DNA from 3 places in the Xylanimonas allomyrinae genome. Region 3 is predicted to be linked to each of the others. Evidence: riboswitches for the same ligand, from Rfam matches in the RefSeq annotation. Region 3 holds a riboswitch; each other region holds the start of a gene.

What was found. Region 3 has a riboswitch for S-adenosylmethionine ahead of ET495_RS16770 (hypothetical protein). Riboswitches for the same ligand answer to the same signal wherever they lie in the genome.
Region 1: linked by a shared signal. The riboswitch ahead of ET495_RS11415 (NADPH-dependent FMN reductase) and the one ahead of ET495_RS16770 (hypothetical protein) in region 3 are both predicted to bind S-adenosylmethionine.
Region 2: linked by a shared signal. The riboswitch ahead of ET495_RS11610 (aminotransferase class V-fold PLP-dependent enzyme) and the one ahead of ET495_RS16770 (hypothetical protein) in region 3 are both predicted to bind S-adenosylmethionine.

Annotation. Positions count from the first base shown of each region.
Region 1 is NZ_CP035495.1:2,485,771-2,495,313, forward strand. It holds gene ET495_RS11395 (ExeM/NucH family extracellular endonuclease) at 1-1,022, opposite strand, end outside; gene ET495_RS11400 (sterol carrier family protein) at 1,194-1,565, opposite strand; gene ET495_RS11405 (RNB domain-containing ribonuclease) at 1,591-3,078, opposite strand; gene ET495_RS11410 (formate/nitrite transporter family protein) at 3,231-4,079, shown strand; SAM riboswitch class IV at 4,181-4,306, shown strand; partial or broken gene ET495_RS11415 (NADPH-dependent FMN reductase) at 4,322-4,717, shown strand; gene ET495_RS11420 (flavin reductase family protein) at 4,875-5,414, shown strand; gene ET495_RS11425 (GNAT family N-acetyltransferase) at 5,414-6,124, shown strand; gene ET495_RS11430 (LLM class oxidoreductase) at 6,133-7,347, shown strand; gene ET495_RS11435 (LLM class flavin-dependent oxidoreductase) at 7,374-8,804, shown strand; gene ET495_RS11440 (HNH endonuclease signature motif containing protein) at 9,172-9,543, opposite strand, start outside.
Region 2 is NZ_CP035495.1:2,530,011-2,539,553, reverse strand. It holds gene ET495_RS11635 (AMP-binding protein) at 1-238, shown strand, start outside; gene ET495_RS11630 (class F sortase) at 324-1,037, shown strand; gene ET495_RS17725 (DUF7507 domain-containing protein) at 1,034-2,191, shown strand; gene ET495_RS19185 (M15 family metallopeptidase) at 2,269-3,978, shown strand; gene ET495_RS11615 (hypothetical protein) at 3,969-4,259, shown strand; SAM riboswitch class IV at 4,265-4,376, shown strand; gene ET495_RS11610 (aminotransferase class V-fold PLP-dependent enzyme) at 4,410-5,828, shown strand; gene ET495_RS11605 (amidase) at 5,963-7,483, opposite strand; gene ET495_RS11600 (hypothetical protein) at 7,496-8,338, opposite strand; gene ET495_RS11595 (LLM class flavin-dependent oxidoreductase) at 8,479-9,276, opposite strand; gene ET495_RS11590 (GNAT family N-acetyltransferase) at 9,326-9,543, shown strand, end outside.
Region 3 is NZ_CP035495.1:3,708,126-3,717,668, forward strand. It holds gene ET495_RS16750 (PD-(D/E)XK nuclease family protein) at 1-551, shown strand, start outside; gene ET495_RS16755 (DUF6308 family protein) at 548-1,219, shown strand; gene ET495_RS16760 (hypothetical protein) at 1,309-1,653, opposite strand; gene ET495_RS19040 (HAD family hydrolase) at 1,646-2,452, opposite strand; SAM riboswitch class IV at 2,508-2,622, shown strand; gene ET495_RS16770 (hypothetical protein) at 2,632-3,348, shown strand; gene ET495_RS16775 (hypothetical protein) at 3,447-4,364, opposite strand; gene ET495_RS16780 (hypothetical protein) at 4,361-4,768, opposite strand; gene ET495_RS16785 (phytoene desaturase family protein) at 4,936-6,411, shown strand; gene ET495_RS17840 (L-type lectin family protein) at 7,206-8,228, shown strand; gene ET495_RS16790 (DUF7507 domain-containing protein) at 8,120-9,543, shown strand, end outside.

The DNA.
Region 1 (9,543 bases), 1.2 Mb from region 3:
CCGTCGACGGTGATCTCGGTCAGGCCGTTGAACTCGCTCACGGTGCCCGTCACCTGGACGGTCTGGCCGACGCGGACCGCGGCAACCGTCGAGGACGAGTAGACGAAGACGGCGTCCGAGGCGGTGTGCGTCGTCAGGTCGAGCGCGCCGCCCGTGCCCGGCGTCTGGATGACGTAGCCGTTGAGGCCGCCGGTCGGGTAGGCCGCGGTGACGACGCCCGTCGTCGTGACGGTCTGGCCCACGAGCGGCGAGGCCGCGCCCGTGCCCTGGATCTGCGCGATCGTGTGCGTGTCCTGGCCCGGGGTGGCGGTCGGCGTGGGATCGGGCGTCGGCGTCGGCGTCGGGTCGGGGTCGGGCGTGCCGCCCGTGTCGGCGGCGTTGGCCGGTGTCGGCGCTCCCGCCACGAAGTCCGCGCCGTTGACGCCCGTGTTGGCGTGGTCGGCGCGCGCGATCGAGGTGCTGTTCGACGTCGCGGGGGCCGCGGTGGCTCCGGCCCAGGCGTTGACGCCCGATCCCCAGCCGACCAGGTCGACGACGTCGGGGACCGTGGCGCAGGCGGCGCCCGTGCAGCCCAGCCGCGTCGTGGTCTGGACGAGCGCGACCTTCGCGCCCGTGCCCGACATCGCGATGGTGCCGGTGGCGTCGGGCGCCGGCAGCGACGGCAGCGCGGTGTTCGCGCCGAACGCCTCGCCGACGAGGTAGTGCCCGTGGGCGGGGATGGTGCCCGTGAGGTTGGTCTGGGCGCCGTTGGCCCAGGTGCCGCCGCTCGACGCGTACTGGATCGACCAGCCCGCGAGCGAGACGGGCTCATCGGTGGTGTTCCACAGCTCGACGAAGTCCTGGCTCAGCGGCGCGCCGCTGTTGCCGCCGCCTCCGAACACCTCGTCGATGACGACCGGGGACTGCGGGCTGACGTTCGCCGCCGCGGGGGCGGCGAGCGCGAGAGTGGTAGGGACGGCGACGGCCGCGGACAGGAGCGCCGCGAGGGCGCCCTTCCTGCGTCGTCCGGCAGGGGACGTGATGGTCACACTGGCTCCTCGGTGAATGCGCTGGTGGCGGACACACGCAAACAGGCACAGGTGAACCGGTAGTGAACGTTCTCCATCGCGACGGCGTCCGCCGGACGGCGAGCGCACAGTGACCGGGATCACGCTGCGAGGGGCACCGTATCCGCAGGTTGTGACGCGGGCATGTCAGCGCTCGCGCGCCGCCTGCAACGGAAGGAGCGACGAGAGGTCCGAACGCTCGCCCGAGGCGCGCACGCGCCCGTCGTCGACGGCGTCGGCCCATCGCACGCGGCCGGTGACCAGGCCCAGCCACGTCTCGACGTCGGTCTCGACCACGTTGGGGGGCGTGCCGCGCGTGTGCCGGGGGCCGGGCACGGCCTGGACGGCACCGGCCGGCGGCACCCGCACCTCGACGGCGTTGCCGGGCGCGACGTCCGCGAGCTCCTCGAGCGTGAAGCGCACCGCCGTCGTCGTCTGCGCGCGCACGGCCTCACCACGCAGCCAGGCGCCGACGGCGGCGCGTCCGGCGGCGGGGTCGGTGCGGCGTCGGGCGGGCATGGCGCGACCCTATCCGCCCGCCCCGTCAGAGGCGGAAGCGGACGCGGCGCTCCGGCACCGACGCCTCGGCGAGCGTCACGCGCGTGCGCGCACCGAGCGGCAGGTTCTCACCGTCGACGCGGGCGCGCACCGCGGGGTCGCGCAGCACCACCTCGCCGCGGGTCGCGGGTCGGCCGTTGCGCTCCTCGACCTCGACGACGACGGCGTCGAACGTCTGGCCCACGCGCGCGCCCAGCAGCGCGGCCTCGACGACGTCGACGCACGAGCGCTCGAAGGACGACGCGACGCGGCCCGTCGTGCTCATGGTGCGCGGCAGGCCGGGCAGCGCGTCGGCGACCCAGCGCGGCACGTCGCGCCCGCCCGAGTGGGCGAGGCACACCTCGATGCCGTAGCGGTCCACGAGGCGGCGCAACGGCGCGGTGACGTGCGCGTACTCGGCGGCGATGGCGGCGTGGCGGGCCCCGCCCTCGGCGGCCGAGGCGCCGTCCGGGAGCCGTACCGTCGTGCCGTCCTCGCCGGGCACGCCGAACGCGAGGTAGCCCGCGCCGCGGAACAGCGTGGTGGCCTCGTTGAGGAACGCCGCGTGCGTGGGGCGGCGCGACTCGAGCCGGTGCAGCAGCTCGGCGTACGGCAGGTCGTCGGGCCAGTCGATGCCCAGCGCGACGGCGGTGCGGCGCAGGCGGGCCAGGTCGCGCGGGTCGGCGGGCGGCAGCGTGCGGAAGATGCCGACTCCGGCCTCGCGCATCATGCGCGCCGCCGCGATGCCGGTCAGCAGCGAGATCTGCGCGTTCCAGCCCTCGACGGGCAGGGTGCGGCGGAAGGCCAGGGCGAACGAGCCGTCGGGCCGCTCGACGACCTCCTGCTCGGGCACGTCGAGCGACACGCCGCCGCGGTCTCGCTCGCGCGCCTGGCGCAGCCGGCCGACGTCGGCGAGGAGCTGGAGCGGCTCGGGCGCGGTGCCGTCGTCGAGCGCGGACTGTGCCTCGCCGTAGGTGAGGCGGGCGCGCGAGCGCACGAGCGCGCGCGCCACGGTCGCCGAGGTGAGCTCGCCGTGGGCGTCGAGGCCGATCGTCCACAGGGCTGCGGGGCGGTCCTCTCCGGGCAGGAGGCTCGCCGCGCCCTCGGACAGCACGGGCGGGTGCAGCGGCGTGCGCGTGTCGGGGCCGTAGACCGTGGTGCCGCGGCGGTGGACCTCGCGGTCCAGCCGGCTTCCCGGCGTCACGAAGGCGGCGACGTCGGCGATGGCGTAGCGCACGATGTACCCGTCGCCCGACGAGGCCACGTGGACGGCCTGGTCGAGGTCCATCGAGCCTGGCGGGTCGATGGTGACGAAGTCCACGTCACGGCGGTCCTGCCGGTCGCGGGTGACGTCACGGGCCGCGGCGGCGCGCGCCTCGTCGTTGACCGCGAGCGAGAACATCGCGGGGAGGCCGAGCTCCGCTCGCAGCGCTGCGAGCGCGGCCCGCACCTCGTCGGAGGAGGTCGAGGCGAGGCTGAGGTGTCGGGAAGGCACGTCTCGACAGTAGGGCCGCGCACCGACGTCGGCGCGCCGACGCGGCCGCTGCACGGGTGGGTCGTGCCGCGCGCGCCCGCTCGCTCGACGACGATCAGCGGGTCTACTATGGTCTGACCACATTCCTGCCACGCCGAGAAGCAGAGGCCGTCGTGTCCGAAGTCCTGACCATCGCCAGCACCGTCTCGCCGACCGCCGTCGTCGACGAGATGGTCGCATCCGGGGCCTACAAGGCCGCGCGGCCCGCCCGCAAGATCATGGTGCAGGCGATCCTCGCCTCGTTCGTCTTCGGAGCCGTGACCCTGCTCGCGGGCACCGTAGCCACGCAGACCGGCATCACCTTCACCGGGGCGCTCGTCTTCCCCATGGCACTGGTCATCGTCATCCTGCTCGGGCTCGAACTGGTGACCTCGACCATGGGGCTCGTACCCCTCGCCTGGTGGCGCGGTCAGGCGCGCGGCGTCGACGTGTTCCGGGCGATCGGCTGGGCCCTGCTCGGCCACATCATCGGCTGCGGAATCTTCGCGGTCGTCGCCTGGGCCACGGTCACCGAGATGGGCCACACCATGGACGCGCCCGTCGCCGAGTGGATCCGGAACCTCGCCGAGCACAAGACCCTCGGATACCAGGCGCTCGGCGCCGGCGCCGGCCTCGGTCTCGTGTTCCTGCGCGCGATCCTGTGCAACTGGCTCGTCTCGCTCGGTGCCGTCATGGGCATGACGGCACGCACCACGGGCGCCAAGATCGCCGCGATCTGGCTGCCCATCACGCTGTTCTTCGGGCTCCAGTGGGAGCACTCGGTCGTCAACCTCTTCGTCATCCCCGCGGGCATGCTCATGGGTGCGGACATCTCGTTCTCCGACTGGTGGCTGTGGAACGAGATCCCCGTCATCCTCGGCAACCTCGTGGGTGCGGCGACGCTCACCGGAGCGGGCCTGTGGCTCGCGCACCACGGCACGCTGCCGTGGAACCGCCGCGACGCCGTCGACGCACCGCACTGACGTCGGCGGGACCACGCGTCCCGCACCGCGGGCATCCCGCATCGTGAGACTCATCACCCTGAGGGTGGACGTCCTCGCACGGCAGCCGTCAACTACTGCCAGGTCACGAGTCCCAGCGCCAAGTCCCGGCTCGCTGGGCAGCAACCCCAAGCCACGACGGGGTGCTCCGGGAGATGACCTGGCCGCCGGCCGCCCACGGGCGAGTCGCCGCGCGGCAAGCGTGCGACCACGAGGAGCCCACGATGCCCACACCCTCGTCCCCCACGACCCCGGTCGTCGTCCTCTCCGGCAACCCACGTGCCGGGTCACGAACCCTGACGGCCGCACAGGCCGTCGCCACCCGCCTCGCCACCCGGCTCGGCATCGGAACTGACGACACCCTCGACACCATCGAGCTGGCCGACCTCGCCGGCGAGATCCTCGCCCCCGCCCACCCGGCCGCCGACGCCGCCCGGCACCGCCTCGCCCAGGCGACGCTCGCCGTCGTCGCCACCCCCGTCTACAAGGCCTCCTACACCGGCCTGCTCAAGGCGTTCCTCGACCTGTACGGGCCCGACGGCCTCGCCGGCGTCGTCGTCGTCCCCGTCGTCGTCTCGGGCAACCCCGCCCACCAGCTCGCCGGGGAGGTCCACCTGCGGCCCCTGCTCGTCGAGCTCGGCGCCGTCGTGCCGACCCGCACGTTCGCCGTCACCGAGGCCCAGCTCGCCGACCTCGACACCGTCGCCGACGACTGGGTCGCAGCCAACGCCCCGCGCTCGAACGCGCGCTCGGCGCGGCGCTCGTGGGGTCGACGCGATGACCACCGAGAACCTCACCACGCTCGAGGTCCTGCTCGCCGAGCAGGACGAGCCGCAGCTCACGGCCGCGGCGTTCAAGGACGTCTTCCGCCGCCACCCGGCCGGCGTCGCCGTCGTCGCCCTGCGGCACGGCGACCAGCCCGTGGGCTTCACCGCGACGTCCGTGATCTCGGTGTCGGCCCAGCCGCCGCTGTTCGCGTTCTCGCTCGCGTCCTCGTCGTCGTCGTGGCCCGCCGTCAGCGCGGCGCAGACCCTCGCCGTGTCCTTCCTCGCCGACCACCAGGGCGACGTCTCGGCCCGCTTCGCGACCAGCGGCATCGACCGGTTCGCGGCCGGCGGCTGGACCGCGCTGCCCACCGGCGAGCCCGTGATCGACGGCGCCGTCTCCTGGATCCGGGCGCGCATCGTGCAACGCACACCCGTCGGCGACAGCTACCTCGTCTCGCTGCGCGCACTCGACGCCGGCACCACACAGGCCCCGCCGCTCGTCTACCGCGACCGGTCCTACCACCGCCTGAGCCACGGCACGGCGAGCTGATGACCGCCCTCGCGGAAACCGGCACGGACGTCCTCGACGCCGCGCCCTGGTCGTCCCTCACGGGGGCGCACGCGCACCTCGCCGAGGGCAACGAGCTCGTGCTGCGCTACCCCGCCGACGTCTCGCCCTTCGCCGCGGTGCGGTCCTGGGACGAGCCCGAGGTGTTCGCGGCGATCCTCGCCGTCGTCGGCCCCGGTGCGTCGTTCCCCGCGCCGCCCGACGACGTCGCGCTCCCGCCCGGGTGGGCGCGCGAGCCGCACCTTCCCGGCGTGCAGCTCGTCGAGACCGACGCGCTGCGGGCCCGCACCCGGCCGGACGACGAGGCCGTGGTGCTGGGCGCCGACGACGTGCCCGAGATGCTCGACCTCGTCGAACGCTCGCGCCCCGGACCCTTCCTGCCGCGCACCTACCTGCTGGGCCGCTACGTCGGCATCCGGCGCGACGGGCTCCTCGTGGCCATGGCGGGCGAACGCCTGCGCCCCACCGGGTGGACCGAGATCAGCGCCGTCACGACCGACCCCCGCCACCGGGGCCGCGGGCTCGCGACCCGGCTCGTGCTCGACGTCGCCCACCACATCCACGCGCGCGGCGACCGTGCGCTCCTGCACGCCGCCGCCTCCAACACCGGCGCCATCCGCCTCTACCAGACCCTCGGCTTCACGCTGCGCAGGACGACCGGCTTCGGGTCCGTGCGCACACCCGAGGCATAGGAGACATCATGACCATCCCCTTCTTCGTCGGCCTCGACGTCGACGGCGCGGGCGCCCACCCCGCGGCCGCCACGGCGTCCGGTCAGGCCCCCGCCGACCTGCTCTCGGGCGCACGACTCGCCCGCTCCGTGCGACAGGCCGAGAACGCCGGCGTCACGTTCGTGACCTTCACCGACGCCCTGCTGCCCGCCGTGACCGGCCACGCGTCGTCCGGACGGCTCGACGCCGTGACACGCGCCGCGTTCGTCGCACGCACGACGACGGCGATCGGCCTCGTGCCGCAGGTGCCCACCACGTACCCCGAGCCGTTCCACGTCGCCGCACAGCTCGCGTCCCTCGACCACGCCGCCGCGGGGCGCGGCGGGTGGCTCGCGGGCGTGACCCGCACGCCCGAGACCGCCGCCGCCTACGGCCGCGCGGCCGTGGACGACGTCGAGCGTGAGGCGCGCGACGTCGTCCAGGTCGTGCGCGACCTGTGGGACACGTGGGAGGACGACGCCGTGATCCGCGACGTCGCCACCGGACGCTACGTCGACCGCGACCGCATCCACTACCCGCGGTTCGAGGGCGCCAGCTTCTCGGTGACCGGCCCCCTCATCACGCCGCGACCGCCGCAGGGCCAGCTCGTGGTGCTCGCCGCCGCGGGTGACGTCGCGCCCGGCTCGCGCGAGCCGCTCGTCGACGTCGCGCTCGTCGGCGGGACCGGAGCCGCCGACGCGACGGCGGCGGCGCTGGAGTCGCGGGCACGGCCCGCCGGCTCCGCGCTTGGCACCGCAGGACCGGACACGTCGCAGCGAGGCACGGCCCAGGCCTCCGATGCGCGCGCCGTCGACGGCCGTGCGCCGCGCGCGGGCGTCGAGGTCGAGGTGGTGCTCGACGCCGACGGGCGGCGCGCCGCCGACCGGCTGCGCGACCTGGACGCCGCCACACCCGGCGGCGTGCGCTCACCGTGGGGCGCACCCGCACCGTCGGGCACGAGCCCGCTGCGCTACGTCGGCGACGGCGCCGGACTCGTCGCGCTGCTGACCTCGCTGGCCGCGAGCGGTGTGGACGGTGTGCGCCTGCTGCCCGCGGTGCTCGACACCGACCTGCGCGCCCTCGTCCGCGAGGTGCTGCCCGCGCTGCGCGCCGCCCGCGTCGTCGTCCCGCCCCGGCCGGGAGCCACGCTGCGCGAGACGCTCGGCCTGCCGCGACCCGCCAACCGCTACGCACGCGTCGCCTGACGCCCGGCATCGACCCAGGAGCTTCCATGAGCACGCAGCACCCGATCGTCCGCCCCGGCGCCCAGGTCCACTTCGGCGTCTTCTTCCAAGGCGTCAACCACACCACGATCTGGTCCGACCCCGAATCCGGGTCGCAGACCGAGTTCGCATCCTTCGAGCGCGTCGCCCGCACCGCAGAGCGCGGGCTGTTCGACGCGTTCTTCCTCGGCGAGGGCCTGCGGCTGCGCGAGTCGCGCGGCCTGCTCCACGACCTCGACGTCGTCGGGCGCCCCGACGCCATCACCCAGCTCGCCGCGCTGGCCGCCGTCACCGAGCGCATCGGCCTGGTCGCCACGCAGAACACCACGTACAACGACCCCGCAGACCTCGCGCGACGCCTGCAGAGCCTCGACGTGCTCTCGGGCGGGCGAGCCGCGTGGAACGTCGTGACGACCGACAACGCGTGGACCGGGGCGAACTTCCGTCGCGGCGGGTACCTCGACCACGCCGACCGCTACGAGCGCGCCGCCGCCGTGCTCGCCACCGCGCGTCGCATCTGGGACGCGTTCCCCGACGCCGGCACCCCCGGGACCGTCGCGCGCGTCACGGCATCCGCCGCCGACCTGCGCACACCGCTCGACGCCGTCATCGACCCGACGACGCCGCGCAGCCCACAGGGCCACCCGGTGATCTTCCAGGCGGGCGACTCCCCCGCCGGGCGCGACTTCGCCGCCGCCAACGCCGACGTTATCTTCTCCGCACACGGATCGGTGCTGACCGACGCGCTCGACTTCGCCGCCGACGTACGCCGGCGCGTCGTCGCCGCCGGACGCCCCGAGGACGACCTCAAGATCTTCCCCGGCACCTCGATCATCGTGGGCGACACCCCCGACGAGGCCGAGGAAAGGGCTCGCTGGGTCCGCACCCAGCAGGTCACCCCGGCCACCGCGCTGTCCATCGTCGGCAACATCTGGGGCGAAGACCTGTCGGCCTACGACCCCGACGGGCCCCTGCCCGCACACGACCCCGTCGTCGAGGAGCTCGGCGGCGAGCGCGGGTCGGCCACCACGGGCGCGCGCACCCGTGAGATCGCGCAGCGCTGGCGTGCGATCGCCGAGACCGAAGGACTGTCGATCCGCCAGCTCGTCATCCGCAACAGCGGAGAACGCGGGTTCGTCGGCACACCCGGCTCCGTGGCCGAGGACCTGACGCGCTGGGTGCGGACGGGAGCCGTCGACGGGTTCAACATCAGCCCGTGGATCGTGCCCAGCGGACTCGACGACATCGTCGACCGCGTGGTGCCCGAGCTCCAGGAGCGCGGTGCGTACCGGACGGCGTACGAGGGCACGACGCTGCGCGAGCACGTGGGGCTGCGCGAGCCGCTGCCGTGGCGCACGGAGCGACGAGACGAGCCGCGCGAGAGCGGGGCACGCGCGGGTGCAGGGCAGGAGGGAGAGGCGGCGGAGTCGGCGGCGTGACGGCGTGACGGTGTGGCGGCGTGACGGTGTGACGGCGCGACGGCGCGACAGCGCGACAGCGCGACAGCGCGACAGCGCGACAGCGCGACAGCGCGACAGCGCGACAGCGCGACAGCGCGACAGCGCGACAGCGCGACAGCGCGACAGCGCGACAGCGCGACAGCGCGACAGCGCGACAGCGCGACAGCGCGACAGCGCGACAGAGCGACAGCGCGACAGCGCGACAGCGCGACAGCGCGACAGCGCGACAGCGCGACAGCGTGGGCGGCATGACGGAGCAGCAGCGTGACGGCGCGGGGACGCGGGGACGCGGGGACGCGGGGACGCGCATGGTGACGCGGCACGCGGCAGACGCCCGCGCGGCACGTCAGAACGGCGGGTCGCCCCAGTCGGGTGGTTCGTCGCCGGGGTCGGGTGTCCGGTGCACCGTCGCGGGCACCGGGTCGGGCCGGGTGACGTAGGTGCGGCCCGTCGGGGTGGTCCACGTCAGCGTGCCGTCACCGACGGCGGACTGACTCACCGTGAAGCGTGACTGGTGCTTCAGCACGTGGTGCCGGCGGCACAGTTCGGCGAGATTGCCCGCATGCGTGCCGCCGCCGTCGGCGCGGGCGATCGTGTGGTCCGCGTCGGCGGCCGACGCCGGGCGCGCGCACCCGGGGAACCGGCAGGTGACGTCCCGCACCTTGAGGTAGTGACGCAGATCGGCGGGCGGGCGATACGACGAGGAGCCGACAGCCAG
Region 2 (9,543 bases), 1.2 Mb from region 3:
CGAGGTCGCCGTGTTCGGGGTCGCCGACCCCGTCTACCTGGAGGCCATCGTCGCCGTCGTGGTTCCCCGCGACGGCGCCCGCCTCGACCAGAAGACGGTCCAGGGCTTCGCGCGCAAGCACGTCGCCGGGTTCAAGGTTCCTCGCCACGTGTTCGTCGTCGAGGCCCTGCCCAAGAACGCGACGGGCAAGGTGCTCAAGAAGCAGCTGCGCGAGCAGTACAGCAACGTCGGCATCTGATGCGGCACACGCCGGGCAGGAGGCGCGGACCACGCCCGCGCGCCTGCCCGGCGCTGTGTGCGCGTGTTCACCCGAGGAGGAGCAAGTGCCCCGACACCGTCACGTCCAGCCGGACGCGACCATGCCGAGCGCCCCGGCGTCCGGTGCGTCGGACGGCGCAGTGCGCCGACGGCGGCGCTGGTGGCCGGTGTGGCGCCCGGCGGGTGTCTCCGCCGCGGCGCTGGTCGCCCTGGTGCTGGTAGCGGCGACCGCGCCGTCGACGCACGGTGAGCCGCTCCCCGACATGGACGGCCACCTCGTCGTGGCCGACCCGGGCAGCGTCCCGAGCGTGAGCGAGGTCTCCCGGATGAAGCTGGTCGACGACATCGGCATGCGGGTCCAGGTGCCCAAGGTGGGCCTGGACGCACCGCTGGGCGAGATGAACGAGGTCGACGGCATGATCCGGCCGCCGGGGTTCACGTCCGTGTACCTCGTGCGCAACATGGGCGTCGACCTCGACCACGCCTCCGAGGGCACCGTCTACATGGCGACCCACTCGGTGCGCGGCGGGCGTGCGCCCGGCAACTACCTGATCAACATCCCGCAGGGCATCGCGACCGTCGGACCTGGCGACGAGGTGCGCGTCTCCGACCTCGTCTACCACGTGACGGCGGTCGAGCTCATCCCCAAGACCCAGCTGCCGTCGGTGGCGCGCCTGTGGGAGCCGCAGCCTGGGCGCCTCGTGCTCGTGACCTGCTTGCAGCGCGCTGCCGGGCGCTCGCTGAAGAATCTGGTGGTCGAGGCCACCTTGGCAGAGTGATCCCGCGCCCCCCGTCCCTGCGACCGCGCCGGTGGACCGGCGGCGGAGCGTGCCTGGCCGTGCTGGCGCTCGCCGCGGTGCCGGCCGTGCTGCCGGCCGCGGCGAGTGCCGGGGAGGGCGGGGAGGATCCCCTCGAAGTGACGGTGTCGGCCCGTGTCGACGGCGCCGGCACCGCCGTCGTCGCGAGCGCGGACGACGAGATCCGCTTCGACGTCGTGGTGACGAACCGCGGGTCCGACCCGGTGCGGGGGTTGCGCGTCGAGAGCCGGCCGGAGCTGGCCCTCGGCCGGCTCGGGGCCGCGACGGCGTGCGGTTCCGCCGCCCTCGGTCACGGTGAGTCGACGCGGTGCACCGTGGGGTACGACGTCGCGCAGGCCGATCTCGACAACGGTGTCGTGGTCGTGCGGTTCGCCGCCGCGGGTGCGGGCGCGGAGGCCGAGTCCGTCGCGGCCGTCGAGGCGCGCCAGGTGCCGTCGCTGGCCGTGCGGACGACGGCAGCGGTCCTGGACCGGCCCGGGCACGCCGGCGAGGGCGCACGGGTGGAGTTCGCCGTGGCCGTCACGGCCGACGGCAACGTCACGCTGCGCCGTCTTGCCGCCCGGCTCCAGGTGACGGCGGGGGCGCGCGTCGTCGACGTGGACGCCCCGTGCGACGCCGCGGTGCTGGCGCCGGGCGAGGACACGCGGTGCGTCGGGGTCGTGGACGTCGAGCCTCCGCTCGGCGACCCGCTGACCGTCCGGGGCGCCGGGGTCGTGCTGGCCGAGGGCCCCGCAGGGGTCGAGCCGGTCGAGGGCCGGGCGTCCGAGGCCGTCGTCGGGCTTGCCGCGAGCGTGCCCACGCCCGCGGCGGCGTCCGCGACCCCGACCCCGCAGGACGGCGCGGTCGCGGGGACGGGCGGGCACGCAGTGGCCGGGCGCGCGTGGCCGGCCGCGCTCGGCAGCCCGGCGGCCGTGCTCGCCGTGCTCGCCGTGTTGGTCGGGCTGGTCGGGCTGGTCGGGCTGGTCGCGCGGCGCGGTCGGCCCAGGCGCGACGCCGGCCCGTCTCGATGCGTCACGGTCGCGGCCCCGATGCCTCCGGGGGAAAGACTGCGACGTGACGGCGTCCAGGCTCCGCCCCCTGGGCGCGCGGACCGCAGACGGGAGAGAGTGTCGTGAAGCCGTTCCGTCAGGCCAGGGTTCCTGCCTGGGGCATTCGCTCCGCGCGCGGTCGCCGCGCGTGGCGTGCGGCGAGCATGGCTGCAGCGCTGCTGCTGGCCACCGGCACGCTCGCCTCGTCGGTGGCGCTGCCGCCCGACGTGCCCCGCCTCGGGCTGTCCCTCAACGTCGCGCACGCGAGCGAAGAGGGCGCGACCTCCGTGGTCGACGTCGTCGACCCCGAGGTCCTGTGGTCGATCTCGCAGGTCCTGTCGGTCGTCGATCGTGCGGAGCGGTCGGGCCGCGCGGCCGGGGTCACGATCACCCCGGCCGCCCAGCAGTCCGCGAGCGAGCTCGGCGTGCTCCTGGCGACGTACCTCGACCAGCATGCCGCCGACCTGGACGCCCTGCCCACGCCGGCCGACCCGAGCGGGCTGACCAGCACCCTCCTGTCGAGCGCTGCGCGGGCCGACGCCACCGAGCCGGGTGGCGACGAGGCCGAGGTCACGTTCGAGGTCCTCTTCGCGGCCGCCCTGCGCCTGGCGGACATGCTCGACCCGTCACGCGCCTATGAGGGCACGGTCGTCGAGGTCAGCGGCGACGACGCCGCGGGGGACGGCTCGCTCGCCGCGAGCCTGCGCGAGGTCGTCTCGCGGTACGGCAACTCGACGTCGGGCTACAGCAACGGCCGCATCCCGGCCGACGTGCTGTGCCCGCTGCCGTTCGCCCCCGGGCAGCGCCTGCGCTGCGACGCCGCGGCGCAGCTCGTCGCGCTCGACGCGGCGTTCGCGGAGCAGTTCGGCGCGCACCTCGCGGTCACCGACTCCTACCGGTCGATCGAGTCGCAGATCCGTCTGCGGCAGACGAAGCCTGCTCTCGCCGCGACGCCCGGCTACTCCAACCACGGGTGGGGCCTGGCCGTCGACCTGGGGGCCCCGGTGAGCTCCGGCCTCGGTGACGAGTACCGCTGGCTGCGGCTTCACGGACCCGACTACGGGTGGGACAACCCGTCGTGGGCACGGCTCGACGGTTCCAAGCCCGAACCCTGGCACTTCGAGTTCTTCGCGGCCGGCCCCGTGCCGAACCGTGCGCTCTCGGAGGACGAGATCGCCGCTCTCAACGGCACGCAGGGTACGACGAAGGGCGGCACGAAGGGCAGGCCGGGCGCCAAGGCCCCCGCGCCCGGGTCGACGAACGGCACGACCACCACGGGGCTCGCGTCCGACACGGGGACGTCTCCGGTGGGGCAGGCCCCTGCGGGCACGCCCGACGCGCCGGCGACCGGGTCGGAGCCCCCTGCGGCAACCGACTCCGGCCTGCCCGGCACGGCGTCGCCCACACCGTCGCCTGCACCGTCACCCACACCGTCACCTGCGTCCCCGTCCCCGTCGCCGTCGCCGTCGCCGTCGGCCGCTCCGCGCACGCCGTCGCCATCTGCGCCGACGCCGGCTTCCCCGACGCCGGCTTCCCCGACGCCGGCTTCCCCGACGCCGGCTTCCCCGACGCCCGCGCCGTCACCGGGCAAGACCGAGCCGGCGCCCGCGCCGCCGTCGCCGCCCGCGACCTCCGCACCCTCCGCGACGCCTCGTCCCCCTGCGACCTCAGAACCCGCGCCGTCGCCGTCGCCGTCGGCGCCGGGGAAGGAGCCTTCCCCCGCCGCGACCTCGGTGCCGGCTCCCGTCCCCTCCCCGGGCGGGCAGCGTCCCGACGACGTGCCGGCCGCCGGGATCGCCGGCGCCCTCGCGGCCCTGCCTGCCGGGCCCGCCCAGGTCACGTCGACGGGTCGGCGGCGTCGCGCGTGCCGTTAGGAGCGCCGGACCTGCCGGACTGGTCGGCAAGCGGACGGCGCCGCGGTCCCGTCGACCCTCCGCGGCGGCGGCCCGCGTCGATCGTCGTGGTCCGCGAGCTCGCGGCCGAGGAGGAGGACACCCTCCTCGCGGAGCTGATCCGCAGCGGTGTGCTCTCGCCGGACGAGGGGCGGCTCCTGGCCTCGCTGCGCGCGTTCGCTGACGTCAGGTGCCCGGCGTCCCGGCTGTCGGGACTGCTCGGCCCAGCGGTTGACGTCCACGCCTTCGGCACGGCAACCTGACGCCAGGTCATGAGCGCCAGCGCGAAGCCCCGGCTCGCTGGCCGGCAACCCTCCCCTCGCGGCGGGGTGCCCCGGGTGACGACCTGGCCGCACGGTTCGGTGCGGCAAGCGCGGGGAGAACACGCTCCCCGGCGACGCCGAGGAGGACGCATGACCACGCTCACCGTGACACCCACCACCGCCCGGGTCGACGACGTCGCACCGGTCCTGCCGGTCGTCGGCGGGTCGACGCTCGTGCCGCTGGTCGACGGGCGCCAGGTCCCGTACGCCAACCTCGACGTCGCCGCGTCCGCGCCCGCGCTGGTGGCCGTGGCCGAGCGCGTCGAGCGGGTGCTGCCCCTGTACGCGAGCGTGCACCGCGGGGCCGGGTATCTGTCGCAGGTCTCGACGGCGCTGTACGAGCAGGCCCGCCGCACCGTCGGACGGCTCGTCGACGCGCGCGACGACGACCTGACGATCATCACGCGCAACACCACCGACTCGCTCAACCTGCTCGCCGGCTGCGTGCCCGCCGACCCGGCGACCGGCGAGCCCGGCCGTGTGCTGGTGCTCGACGTCGAGCACCACGCCAACCTGCTGCCGTGGCAGCGCGACACCGAGGCGACGGTGCTCACGGGTGCCCGCAGCGTCGCCGCGACGCTCGACGAGCTGCGCACCGAGCTCGAGGACGCAGCGCGCTCCGGGGCGCCGTACGCCCTGGTCGCGGTCACCGGCGCCTCCAACGTCACGGGCGAGGCGCTCCCGGTGGGTGCCGTCGTCGAGGCGGCGCACGCCGTCGGCGCACGCGTCGCGCTCGACGGCGCCCAGCTCGTGCCGCACCGCCGCTTCTCGCTGGCGCGCAGCGGCGTCGACTACGTGGCGTTCTCGGGCCACAAGACGTACGCGCCCTACGGCGCGGGAGCGCTGGTAGGTCGCCGTGACTGGCTCGACGCCGGCACGCCGTACCTCGCGGGCGGCGGGGCGGTGCGCCGGGTGCGCGTCACCGACACGAGCTGGCACGAGGGCCCCGCGCGGCACGAGGCCGGGTCGCCCAACGTGATCGGCGCGGTGGCGATCGCGGCCGCCGCCGACGCGCTCGGCGCGCTCGACCCCGGCGTGCTCCAGCGGCACGAGGCGACGCTGCGGGCCCGGCTCGTGACGGGGCTCGAGGCCATCGAGCGTGTCCGGGTGGTCCGCGCCTGGGACGACGCCGTCGACCCGGTCGGCGTGGTCACGTTCACCGTCGTGGGCTACGACCCGGGGCTCGTGGCGACCTACCTGTCGGCCGAGCACGGCATCGGCGTGCGCGACGGCCGCTTCTGCGCGCACCCGCTGCTGGGCCGCCTGGGCTTCGACGCGGGGGCGGTGCGCGCGTCGGTCGGCGTCGGCACGCCGGGCTCCGACGTCGAGCGGCTGCTCGCCGCGGTGCGCGCGCTCGTCGCCGACGGTCCGCAGGCGCGCTACGACGTCGTCGACGGGCTGTGGGTCGTGGTCGACGACCCGCGCCCGGTGCCCGACGGGCTGGGCCTCGACGCCCTGCTGGCGACGGCGGCGACGACCACCGACGCCTTCGGGTGCGTCACGTACTGAGGCGAGTCCGGGGGCACCTCATGGGCACCTCCGGGGGCGCCGTCACCACGTCGGCGACGACCACCGACGCCTTCGGGTGCGTCACGTACTGAGGCGAGTCCGGGGGCACCTCATGGGCACCTCCGGGGGCACCGTCACCACGTCGGCGGCCGCCGGTCGGGCCGGCGCAACGCCCCCTCGAGCTGCGCGGCCAGCGCGAGCAGCGCGTGCTCGCCCCCCGGCCGCCCGACGAGCTGCACGCCCATGGGCATGCCCGCGGGCGCCGACGCCGTCGGCTCCGTCCACTGCACGGGAAGCGTGATCGCGGGCAGGCCGGCCACGTTGACCATCGCCGTGTACGGCGTGAACAGGCACTGCTGCTCGAAGTTGCGCTCCGGGTCGGCCGGGTCGAACCACCCGAGCGGGGGCGGCACCATGCCGAGGGCGGGCAGCACGACGGCGTCGTAGGGCGCCAGCCGCGCCACCGTCGCGCGCTCGAACGCGGTCAGCGCGCGCAGCGCGTCGACCAGCTCGCGGGCCCCGACCTTGCGGCCCACCCCGACCAGCCACTGCGTCAGCGGCTCGAGCAGCGCGAGGCGTTCCGGGTCGTCGATCGGCAGGGCCGCCGCACCCGCCATCCACAGCGTGCGGAAGGCGGGCGCGTAGGCGGCGTCGGGCTGCCAGGCGACCTCCTCGACGTCATGACCCAGGCCCGCGAGCGCCGCGACCCCCGCCGCGTGCGCGGCGAGCGCCTCGGGCTCGGGAGCGATGTCGTAGAAGCCCTCCCAGGCGCTGAACCGGCTGACGCCGAGCCGGAACCGGGTCGTGCGGCCGGGGCCGCCGCGGACCTCGCCGTCGAGGGCCGCCGCCAGGTACGACCACCGCGGCCCGACGGCCTGCCCGAGCGTGTAGGGGCGTGCCGCCGCGCCGTCGGGGGTGCGGGTGATGAGCCCTTCGAGCAGCAGCGCGGCATCGGCCGTGGTGCGCGCGAGGGGCCCGTTCACCACGAGCCCGCCCGGGCCGTCGAGGCCGCCTCCCGCGGCCAGCAGGCCCCGGCTCGGCTTGAGCCCGACGAGCCCGCACGCCGCGGCGGGGATGCGGATGGACCCGCCGCCGTCGGACCCGGGCGCGAACGGCAGCATCCCGGCGGCGACGGCCACGGCCGCGCCGCCGCTCGACCCGCCCGCGGTGCGCGTCGGGTCCCACGGGTTGCGCGCGGGCGGCCCCGCGAGCAGCTCGGTGTACGCGGGGAAGCCGAGCTCCGGTGCGGCGGTCTTGCCCAGGCTGATCGTGCCGACCGCGTCGAGCTGCGCGACGACGTCGGCGCTGACGGCGGGCACCCAGGCGTGGGTGCCCGCGAAGGCCCGCGACCCGAAGCCGGTGGGCACGCCCGCACGGTCCCACAGGTCCTTGTCGCCCGAGGGCAGGCCCCACAGCACCTGCTCGTCGACGGGGTCGCCCGGGTCGCCCAGCGCGTCGCCGACCTCGCGCTCGCGCTGCAGCTCGTGCGCGCGAGCGCGGGCCCGGTCCGGTGTCACGGTCGCGAAGGCTCCGAGGGCGGGGTTGCGCTCGGCGACGCGGCCCAGGTAGTGCTCGGTCAGCTCGACGGGGGACACGCTCCCGCCGAGCAGCAGCTCGCGCAGCTCGACGGCGGAACGTTCGTGCAGGTCGGTCACGAGGTCACCCCATCACGGTCCGGAACTGCCGAACATGGTGCTGTACGGCACGGTCTCCTCGGGGGCGGGCGCCTGGATGGTCACGGGCTCGTTGACCTTGGAGATCACGCTGGTCACTGTCATCGTCTTCCCCTCGCCCGAGGGTGCCATGGTGACCGCCACCCGGCGCGGGAGGTTGTCCTTGTCGAGCGCGTACACGACCGTCATCTCCCCGGCCGAGGAGAGCGCGCTCTCCTCGAGCCCGAGGGCGCCGTGGTTCACCTTGGACGGGTCGACCGTCATCGTGTAGAGCGTGACGTCGGTGCCGTCGACGACGTCCGTGCCCGTCGACTCGAACGACGTGACACCGGCCATGTACCCCTCCACCTGCGCGGCGAGGTCGTCGGCTCCGGCGCCTTCCAGCATCCGCGAGAAGCCGTCGTCGCCGGCGAGCTCGGCCTTGGTCATGTGCAGGTACTTGCCTCCCGACAGGTCGCCCAGCGAGATGAACACTTCGCCGCCGGTCATGATCACCTCCGTCTTGCCGCCCGCCGTGGACATCGTCATGTGCATCTCCGGCGTCTTGCCGGCCAGGTTGATGTCGGCGCTGATCGGGGTCTCGCCGAACCCTGCGGAGTCGAACACGTTGCCGGCGAACGTCATCTCCTGGTGCATCGAGGTCATGCCCTCCACCGAGGCGACGACCGCCCCGACGAAGTTCTCCTGGCTCAGGGTGGCGCTCTGTGTCGCCGCGGGCGGGTCTTGGCCCCCGGCCTGACCGGGCGCGCAGGAGGCGAGCGTGAGCGCTGTCGCAGCAGCCAGGCACAGTGTCCCGAGGCGACCGGTCGTCGCGCTGGGGGCTCGAAGGTGCTTCATCGTCGGTTCCCTTCGGTCGTGTCGAGCCGCGGCCCTCGGGTGACGGGCACGCGGTACGCCGCGTCCCGTCGGCGGTGACGCGTGGGACGCGGCGGTTCTTCGACACTAGCGAGCGCCCTTCCGGCGGTTCGTGACGGACGTCACAGCAGCGGGCGGACCTCCTGCCCCAGCCAGGACGCGACCTCCTGCGGGGCCCCGTCGAGGGGGATGGCCGCGATCGTCGTCGCCCCGGCCTCGGCCCAGGCGCGCAGCCGGTCGGCGCACGCCTGCGCGCCGCGGGCGCGTGACCCGGGCGGCACCGCGACGAAGGCGACGACGGCGAACGCGTCCGTGCGCCCCGCGGCCGCCCGGCCCTCCTCGACCAGGGCCAACGCGTCCCGCACCCCCGACGGCGTCGTACCGCCGGTGAGCACGACGCCGTCGGCGACCTCGCCGGCCAGTCGCAGCGTGCGCGGCCCCTGACCCGCCATCAGCACGGGTGGCGGTGCCGCGGGCGGCCAGTCGAGCGCGACGTCGTCGAGCGTGACGTACCGGCCGCCGACGGTCAGGCGCTGCCCGTGCAGCAGGCCGTGCAGGGCGTCGGCGTGCTCGCGCAGCAGGGTGAGCGGGGAGGCCGGCCGGGCACCGATCTGCGCCATCCAGTCCTGGACGCCGTGGCCGATGCCGGGCACGAGCCGTCCCGGGAACATGCCGTCGAGCGTGGCGAGCTCCATGGCCGTCAACGCCACGTTCCGCAGCGGGACGGGCAGGATCCCGATGCCGACGCGCAGTCGGCGGGTCGCCCCGAGGATCGCGCCCGCCGCCGCGACCCCCGACTCCTTGAAGCAGTCCTCCCAGAGCCACAGCTCGTCGAGCCCGGCCGACTCTGCCGCCCGCGCGAGCGGCAGGAACCGTGCCGGGGCGAGATCCGGCGTCGCGATGCACCCGAGCGTGACCATGCGCCGACCTTAGGAGCAGGCACCGACGGGCGCGTGATGAAATGCGCGCGTGATCCACGACCTCGTCCTGACCGGCCACGGCGTGCGCCTCGAACCGCTGACGCCCGCCCACGCCCCCGCCTTCGACGCGATCGTCGACGACGACCTGTGGTTCTGCATGGGCTCGCCCCGCCCGCAGGGCCTCGCGCAGTGGCAGGCGTGGGTGGGCAGCCAGGTGGCGGACCCCGCACGGCTCGCCTTCGCCGTCGTGAGCGCGGGCGACGCCGC
Region 3 (9,543 bases):
TGTGCGCCACGGGCGAGGCGGAGCGGTACGGGCGACGACCCATCGGCGTCGCCGGGGAGGAGTTCGCGACCGACCTGGCTCAGCAGGCGCGCGAACGTTTCACCGAGAGCCGTGAGCTGCTGCAGGCCGTCAAGGGCCGGCTGCGGGCCTTCGCGGTCAAGGTCCTGGTGCCGCAGCTCAACCAGGCCCTGGGGCAGGCCGTGTTCGACGACGCCACCGCCCGGTTCCAGGGCGGCTACGAGTGGACGGTCAACCTGGGCATCTCCGAGGTCGCGCACCCGGAAGGCTGGCGAGGGATGAGTGGCGGCTACGCCCTGCAGATCAAGTTCGGGCCGTCCGCCTGGCTGGCCAACGAGGGCGAGCCGCGTTGGACGGAGGCGGTCGACCCGGGCTTCGTCGACTACTCGCGCCCGCTGATCACCAACGGTGAGCGCGGGGTGGTCCGCCAGTCGAGCGTGCGGATGCAGGAGGTGCTCGACGGGCTCGGCCCGGACGACGTGCGCCTGCGCGACGAGTTTCTGTCACTACTCAACGAAGGAGGGGCGCGATGAGCCAGGGAAGGCCCGGCGACATCCGTCCGTTCGTCCCGAAGGGCCCGCTCAAGGAGCTCTTGGAGCCGGCCGGGAGAGACCAGGCGCTCCGGATGGTGGCCGGTTACTTCGCCGAAGGGGCCCAGCCTTTCTCCGGGCGGCGGTTCGAGCGGTTCGCCGGCGGAGGCGACCGTGAGGCAGTCGCTGACGTCATCACCGCTGACGACCTGATCGCGACGACGATGCTCGGCGTGACGATCAGCGGTGACAGCGCGATCGCGATCCTGGAGACCGAGCGCGAGAAACTCAGCGCCCTCCTCGCGGATGTCTCGAAGACCGACACGTTCGAGAACCTGACGACCGAGCAGATTCTGGACCCGGAGTGGCCTGCGACGAAGCTCTACTGGGCGCTCCGCGACCGGAGCATCCCTGACGTCGGGGAGACGAAGGCGACCAAGATGCTCGCCCGCAAGCGCCCTCACCTCGTCCCGATCATCGACTCATTCGTCCGTGCGCAGGTCCAGGACGAGCATGGGCTGGTCTGGGCGCCACTGCACCTGTGGCTGACGGACAACGGGCGGGAGAACGCGCAGTGGCTCCGCAGTCTCGGAGACGAGGCGGGCCTGCCGGACATCTCGACGCTCCGGATTTTCGACGTCCTCGCTTGGAGGTCCGGGACCGGCAAGTAGGGCTGCACGCGTTCCGGGTGTCTGTGAGAGTGAAGTGGCTCCGGGGACCGGCCGCTTGGCGGTGGCGTGTCGCCCGCTCCGCTGCGCGCCTACTTCCCGGAGCGGCTACCGGTGGGACTGGGTCCGCCGGGCGGGTCGGTGTACTCGACCGGCTTTCCGGTCTGGTGGGCGTAGCCGATCTCGCGTCGCGTGGACTCTCCGATGTACCCGCCGGGGTTGACCACGAGAACGCGGTCAGCAAGGTCGATCTTCGCGAGGTGCAGCGCGTCGAGCGCGGCCTTCTGCTCGTCGGTCATCCGGTCGCCCGCGTGAGCGAACACGCCCGGGGCGACGACGATCGACCCGCCGAGCGTCAGGTCGAGGTTGATCCGGCGGAACTCCTCGGCGAACCGCGTCGAGCCGCACAGGCACACGATCTCCGGTCGGTCAGTCATCGGACTCGCCCGGAACGACGACGACCTGGCCGTCGTCGGCGTAGACGACTCGGCCGGGCGCGGCAGAACGTCGTTCGGTCCACGGGACGCCGTACCGGTCGAGAAGGTCCAGATACTCGCGCGTCTTGTCGATGAGGTGGACAGCCGAGGGCCTGAACCACGCCGTCGCTCCCGGGTTGACCGCGTGGTCGTAGACCTGCGGGTCGACCGTGGACGGGTCCGGATAGGCCGCGTTGCACCAGTCGTTGGAGTGGCGCCACCACGCCCAGTCGTCGGGCGCCAGCGCCCCGTCGTGCGCAAGCCTGTTGGCGAGGCCGAACACCCCGACGTGGCGGCCACGGGAGTTGGGCGTGGGGCTCTCGAAACGGACGAACCCCGGCGCGCCCCGAGCGTCGTCGAGGTTGCGGAGCACGTCGGCGAGCCGCGACGTCGGACGCCACCGGAACGCGCGCCAGCCTGCCGCGCGGGCAGCGTCGACGTTCGCCTGACTGCCGTCGACGAGGCAGTGCAGGCCCGGCGCCCGTCCCGTTCTGCGTTGCACGGCGTCGTAGAACCGGTGATCGGCCTTGCGGTATCCGACGTCAGCCGCGGAGTGGATCGCGGCGGACCGCTCCCGGAGACCCGATGTCTCCCACGGGTGCCGAGCGCGGTGGTGCTCGTGGGCGGTGGCGAGATGCGCGTCGAACCCCGCTGTGCGCGCACTCGCAAGGTCCGCTAGGAGCTGGTCGTCGAGCGTGGCGTCGTGGGCGACCAGGAGGACGAACCCGTCCACGTCGACCATCAACAGGGGCTTCGTCACTCGGGCAGGCTATCGGCGCGCCTTTGTCGGTGCCTGTCTGGTAGGTTCCGGAACAGGTCAAGAGCGATCAGCGATACGCCCTCCGCGTGCTGGTCCGGCAACCGCGCACTCGCGCACGGTGCCCCTGGAGGAAGACCGGCCCGTCACGACCGTGACGGGAAGCGCGAAAGGAGACTGAGATGACGGACCTGATGTTGCTGCGCCCGGACGGGGTGCTGCTGTGGCGCCCGGACGAGGCGACCGTGGCGAGACTCGGCGACCAGGGCGCGTATGCGATCGGCTCGGGCGAGCTGTGCACGGCGTGCCTGGTGGGCAGCACGCCGCGCACGACGCTCTCGGCCCACCGCACCACCTGCCCCGAGTGCGATGCCCTCGCCGTGCACGTCACACAGCTGGCCGGGCTGAGCGACCCGATCCGGGCCGGGAGGCACGACGGGGTGCTGGTGCTCGGGGTGGACGCCCCCGAGGGTCCGCGGTTCGAGCGGATCCGGGCGGCGCGCGCGTTTCGGGCGGCGCGGCTGCGGCCGGTGTTCGTCCAGGCGCGGGCGCTGGGCATCGTGCGGCTGGAGGAGTCGCGCCGCCTCGGGCAGCCGCCGGTCGAGCTGGTCGACGTCGAGGACCTGCACCTGCGGGGGCTGATCGAGCCGGGGGCGGCGGATCGGGTGCGCCGCTACGGCGAGTGGCTGCAGGCGCTGTCCCCGCAGGAGCACGCGCCGCGCGCCGCAGTGCTGGCCGACGTCGCCTCGCTCGGGGCGTGGCTGGTCGCACACATCCAGCGCGAGCATCGCAAGCGGGCGCTGCGGGACCTCGATGACGCGATCGCCCGCGCGAAGCGGGCGAGGCGGGCGGTCACAGCGGCCTCGGCGCGAGTGCGTCAGCTCGACGTCCGCGGGTAGCGGCGAGGGCCCGGCCTGTCAGGTGTGAGGCCGCCAGGCCGGGCCGGCCGCCGGCCTGCTCCGCGCACGGTAGAGGCAGCAGCCGAGCCTCGGGGCTGTCACGCCGGGCGTGGTGGACTCGTCGGCCGTGCGAGGCGGCCGCCCGCGCGACTCGTCCGCAGGGCCACCCATGGCGCGAGGCCCGTGGGCAGCGCCACGGCGGCCGCGGTGAGCACCCACGCCGAGTAGTCCAGCCCCAGGCAGGCCCAGATGCTGGTGTGCATCGCCGCGACGGCCAGCGCGAACGGCGCCCGCGTCCACCGTCCGTACAGCAGGAACGGGGAGGCCAGCTCGAGCAGCAGCGCGCCGCTCGCGAGCAGCTGCGGAACCACCGGCAGGTTCGCGATGGCCTGCGGGAACGCCGCCCCGAAGGGCGAGGAGTGCGCGCCCTCCAGCAGCACCCAGCGCATGTTGTCGGAGTAGGCCCAGTGCGGCCCGCTGTGGACGAGCTTCTGGAAGCCCGTGAGGAAGTAGATGCCGCCCAGCACGGCGAGGCTCGCGCGGGGCGGCCACCCCCAGCGCACCGCCCGTTCGGCCGGTGGCACTCCGCGGCCAGGCGGACCGGCGAAGAGCCACACGGCTCCCACCCACACGGTGAGCACGTCGTTGTGCATGACCTTGCCGGAACTCGACCACAGCCCGCACAGCACCAGGTAGCACGCCCACGCGACGGTGAAGGCGAGCCGTGGCCGCCACCGCGCCACGGCGGCCGCGGCGGCCAGCACCCCGACCACCTGGACCGCGACGAGTCCCGCCGCGGGCAGGTCCGGGACCCAGCCCAGCAGGTTGGTGTGCGTCCGCAGGTCGGGCGCCCGGTCTGCGAGCACGGTCCAGTCGCGCGCCGCGAGGCGCCAGCCGACGACGGCGGCGACGCCCGCGTGCACCCAACGCGCGGTGCGTGCCTCGCCCGGGGCGACGAGCGCACCGTCGAGGCGGCGCTTCAGATCGGCGAGCGGCCCGCGCGCTCCGGCCCTCACGGTTCGACCTCCAGCACGACGTCGCGGCTCGTCTCATGGGCGGTCAGCGTCTCGGGGTCGAGCTCCCATGTGTAGCGTTCCAGCGCGACGACGTCGACGGCGTCGGGCGCGATGCCCGCGTCGTCGAGCCACGCGTCGACCTGGGCGGCGACGGCGTCGGGGGCGGCCCGGGCCAGCTTCGCGACCAGCTGGCGGTTCGTGGGGACGACGGTGCGGGTGCCGTCGGGGGCCACCGCGACGAGCTGGTACGTGGCGCCCGTCCCCGTGCGCACGTCGCTGAACAGCCGGAACGACGTGAGGGGCCACAGCTCAAGGTTCGCGACGGCCGCGACAGCGAGCACGGCGAGCATGCCGTAGGTGACGTACCTGGCGCGGCGACGTTGCCGCGCATCGAGCGAACGCATCTGGTCTCCATCATTGGGACGCAGGCAATCTAGCAGCCGCGCCCACCGCCGGGGTCCGGCGGTCCTGGTCCGTCCTGGTGGCGGCGGCCCACCGCTGGGCGGATCCTCTAGTCTCGGTGCAGCGGCTCACGGCGCGACGCCCGTGCGGCCACCCGGGAGCGAGGGAGCTGGACGTGGAGGACGCCGTCGTCGTCGGCTCGGGGCCCGGTGGCCTCGCCGCGGCCGTGACGCTCGCGCGTGCCGGAGTGCGCGTGACGGTGCTCGAGGCGCAGGACACGGTCGGCGGCGGGGCGCGCACTCTCGATCTCGGGCTCGCGCCGGGCGTCGTGCACGACGTGTGCTCGGCGGTGCACCCGATGGCGTGGGCGTCGCCGTTCTTCCGCGCGTTCGACCTCGCCGCGCACGGCGTCACCCTGCTCACCCCGGAGGTCTCGTACGCGCAGCCGCTCGACGGCCGGTCGCCTGCGGCCGCGTACCGGTCGCTTGCGCGGACGGTCGAGGGACTGGGCGCCGACGGCGATGCCTGGAGGTCGCTCGTCGGGGTGGCGTCGACGCAGTGGGAGGCCGTGACCGCCGTCGGGATGGGTGACAAGCGGTCGATACCGCCCGGGCTGGGTTCGCCCGGGGCGTTGCTCGGTGCCGCGCGGTTCGGGCTGGGTGTGCTCGAACAGGGCACCCCCGCCTGGGGCAGGCGCTGGCGGACGCCCGGCGCCGCCGCGCTGCTGACCGGCGTCGCCGCGCACTCGATCACGCCGCTTCCTTCGCTCGCCGGGGCCGGGACCGCGCTGCTCCTGGCGTCCCTCGCGCACGCCGGTTCCGGCTGGGCCATCCCGCGCGGCGGCTCCCAGGCCATCGCCGACGCGCTCGTGCGCGACTTGCGCGCCCACGGCGGCGACGTCGTCACCGGGGTCCGGGTGCGGTCGCGGGCCGATCTCCCCATGGCCCGGGCGTACCTGTTCGACACGACGCCGCGCACGCTCCTCGACGTCCTCGGCGACGAGGTCCCCGCAGCCGCGCGTGCGGCGCTGCGACGGCTCCGGTATGGCGACGCGGCCGCCAAGGTCGACTTCGTGCTGGACGGCCCGGTGCCCTGGGCCGATCCCGAGGGCGTCGGGGCGATCGCGCAGGCGGGCACCGTGCATGTGGGCGGGACGCGTGAGGAAATGGCCGAGGCCGAGGCCGAGGTCGCCGCCGGACGGCATGCCGCGCGGCCGATGATGCTGGTCAGCGACCCGTCGGTGGTCGATCCGGGGCGGGAGGTGAACGGCCTGCGGCCCCTGTGGACGTACGCGCACGTTCCCGCCGGCTCCGACGTCGACGTCACGGAGGCCGTGACCGCCCAGATCGAGCGCTTCGCGCCCGGGTTCCGCGACGTCGTCGTGGCTGCGCGGTGCGTCCCGGCCGCGCAGATGGCGGACCACAACCAGAACTACGTCGGCGGCGACATCGCCGCCGGTGCCGTGACGATGTGGCAGATGATCGCCCGCCCGGCCCTGCGGGCGAACCCCTACCGCGCGGCGGGCGGGGTCTACCTGTGCTCGGCGTCGACACCGCCCGGCCCGGGCGTGCACGGGATGCCGGGATTCCACGCGGCCAGGCGGGCGCTGCGCGAGGTGTTCGGGGTGCGGGTCGCCGCGCTCTGACCGGTGAGCGCCAGGCGCCCGGTGCCAGGTACGCCACGTCGCCTCTCGCCGAGCGGGCCTCGACCGCGTGCGGCCTCCGGCCCGGCGTGCCCGGGAGGGTCTGGCTGCCGTTCGACGTGCCGGGCCGGCCCAGGCGAGGACGCTCGCCTGCAACCCGCCGACCTCCCGATCCGCCTGGCCGCGAACGACGGCCGCGTGGCTCGATACGACCTCGCTCGCGCCCTCGGCCGCCTGCGCTTCGTCACAGCGACCAGCGCGCCGGTTCGCCGGCACGCCCGGCGGCCGCACAGACCCGCCTGCGACTGGCCCGACCAGGCGTGACATCCCTGACGCCCGTGCGGCCTCAGGCCCGCACGCCGACGCGCCGGACGGGGGAAGGGCGGTGGCGGGACGCGCGTGAGCGCGGACGCGTTCTCGGTGTTCCCGCAGGTCACCCGATGCAAACGCGCCTCGTGCGGCTGTGCCGTGCCGGGCCGCTGGCTCCCGCGTTCCCGAGAGGCAGCCCGAGCGCTGCTGCGAGGATTCCGTGCGCGCGCCGGTCACTGGGGCCGATGTGCGCGCCAAGGGGATCGCGGTGTGGTGCCGTCCCGGGGTGACGTGCCCCGGCAGAAGTGGGAACACGCCGCCGGCATCGTGACGTGACATAGGGAGATGGGGACATGTCGAGCCGAGACCGAGAGGGCTTGAGGTGTGGCCGAGCGGCGTTGACGGTCGGCGCTCTGGTCGCTGCGCTGGCCGTTGGTCCGCTGGGCGTGATCGACGCCCTCGCGGATCCGTCGGCAGGCGGCTCGGCCATGATTCTCGAGAGATTCGCGGGCTCCTCGGTCGAGGACCCCAAGTTCATCGGCTTGGGCAGCGCATGCCTGACGGGTGCGTCGGCAGGGTCCGTCCCGCCGACCGGGCAGTCGAACCTCAGCAACTGTGACGGCTTCCGGGTCGGCCCCGTTCCGTCCCAGGGCACCGGCGGTGGTGGCGGCGGGTGGCTTCAGCTGACCGACGCCAGCGGCGGCAACATGAACAACAACGGCAACGGCGCCGGCTCGTCGGCGGCCCGCGCAGGAGGCGTGCTGTTCAACCAGGCGCTCCCCGCAACCGCCGGCCTGCACGCGCGTTTCGAGCAGGCCCAGTACGGCGGCTTCGTCAACGGGACACGTGACGCGCCCGAGGGCACGTTCCGCAGCTGGGGGGCCGACGGCATCAGCTTCATCCTGACGGACGGCAACTTCACGCTCACCGAGACCGGTCAGACGGGAGGCTCTCTCGGATACGCGCAGTCGGGCAACGGGCCCGGTGTGGCCGGCGGGTTCCTCGGTCTCGGGCTGGACGCGTGGGGCAACTACCCCCGTGCGTCTGGTGCGCTCGGCGCCGGTTGTGCGGCGGCGGGGCAGAACCCCGGGCTGAGCGGGAGCTCGACGCTCCGGGACTCGGTCGCGCTACGCGGCCCCGGGTGGCAGGACTCGAACGGGAAGTGGACCCAGGGCTACTGCCTGCTCGCGGTCAACCAGCTGTCGTCGGGGAGCCTGCGCGAGCCGTGGGACCCGGCACTGGGCAACTCGGCCGACCCCGCGGACCACGATCTCTTCGCCGCCAAGGCGGCGCGGAAGGTCGACGTCGAGATCTCGCCCGCGGACCCCGACGGGTCGGCGATCATCACGGTCCAGCTCCAGTTCGCCGAGGGGGGCCGTGGCACACGGCCCTGTCCGCGAGGGTGCAAGACCTGCCGGCCACGTACAAGTTCGGCCTCGTGTCCTCGACGGGCAACGCGGGCGACGTCCACCTGGTGCGCAACCTCGCGATCGGCACGGTCAACCCGCTGACCGGCCTGACCTTGGTGAAGGCCGAGGACAACGCGAGCCCGCTGTTCCGCCCTGGGGGATACGCCGAGGGCGACAAGATCCCGTACACGATCGTCGTGTCGAACTTCGGCGAGGAAGCCGTCAACGACCTGGTCGTCTCGGACCCGCTCATCGACGACCTCGTGTGCCCGTCGACCCGTCTGGCGGCCCAGGAGAGGCCCGGTGCCAGCATCACCTGCACCGGCACGCACACGCTGACTGCGTCTGAAGCCACGAACCCGAGCGGCACGTTCGTGAACGCGGCCTCCGCGGCGGGGACGTCCGACCTCGGTGGCGGTCCCGTCACGTCGGACGTCTCGACCGCGACCGTGCGCGTGGTCGCGCCGGTGCCGGCGCTGGCCGTGGTGAAGCGGGCGTCCGTTGCTGATGTGAACAGGAGCGGGGTGACTGATGCGGGGGACGTGGTCAGTTACTCGTTCGAGGTGACGAACACGGGCAATGTGACGTTGGCTCCGGTGACGGTCTCGGACGGGATGCTGGGTCTGGTCGATGCGGCGTGTGCGGGTGTTCTGGCTCCGGACGAGTCGGTGGTCTGTGCGGCGACCGGGTCTCGCACGGTGACGGAGGCTGATCTGGGGGCGCCGTTGGTCAACACGGTGACGGCGACGGGTGTGCCGCCCGAGGGGTCGGGTCTGGCGCCGGTTGAGGCCTTGGGCGTGGTGTCGTCGGAGGTGGCCGATGCGACGACGGGTCTGGTGTTGGTGAAGTCCGCGGTGGTCGACGGGCCTGACCAGATCGGTGATGTGGGCGAGGTGGTCCGGTATGAGTTCGATGTGACGAACACGGGCACGATCAGCCTGGCTCCGGTGGTGGTCGACGATCCTGGTCTGGGGCTGGTGAGGTTGCGGTGTGCGGAGGTGCTGGCTCCGGGGGCGTCGGCGAGGTGTGCCGGCGGGAGGGCTCACACGGTCACGGAGGGTGATCTGGTCGCGGGCCGGGTGACGAACACGGCGACGGCGACGGGTGTCTCCACGCGTGCGGACGTGCCGGATCCTGAGCCGGTCACCAGTACGGCGGTCGTCGAGACTCGCGCGCCGGTGCCGGCGCTGGCCGTGGTGAAGCGGGCGTCCGTTGCTGATGTGAACAGGAGCGGGGTGACTGATGCGGGGGACGTGGTCAGTTACTCGTTCGAGGTGACGAACACGGGCAATGTGACGTTGGCTCCGGTGACGGTCTCGGACGGGATGCTGGGTCTGGTCGATGCGGCGTGTGCGGGTGTTCTGGCTCCGGACGAGTCGGTGGTCTGTGCGGCGACCGGGTCTCGCACGGTGACGGA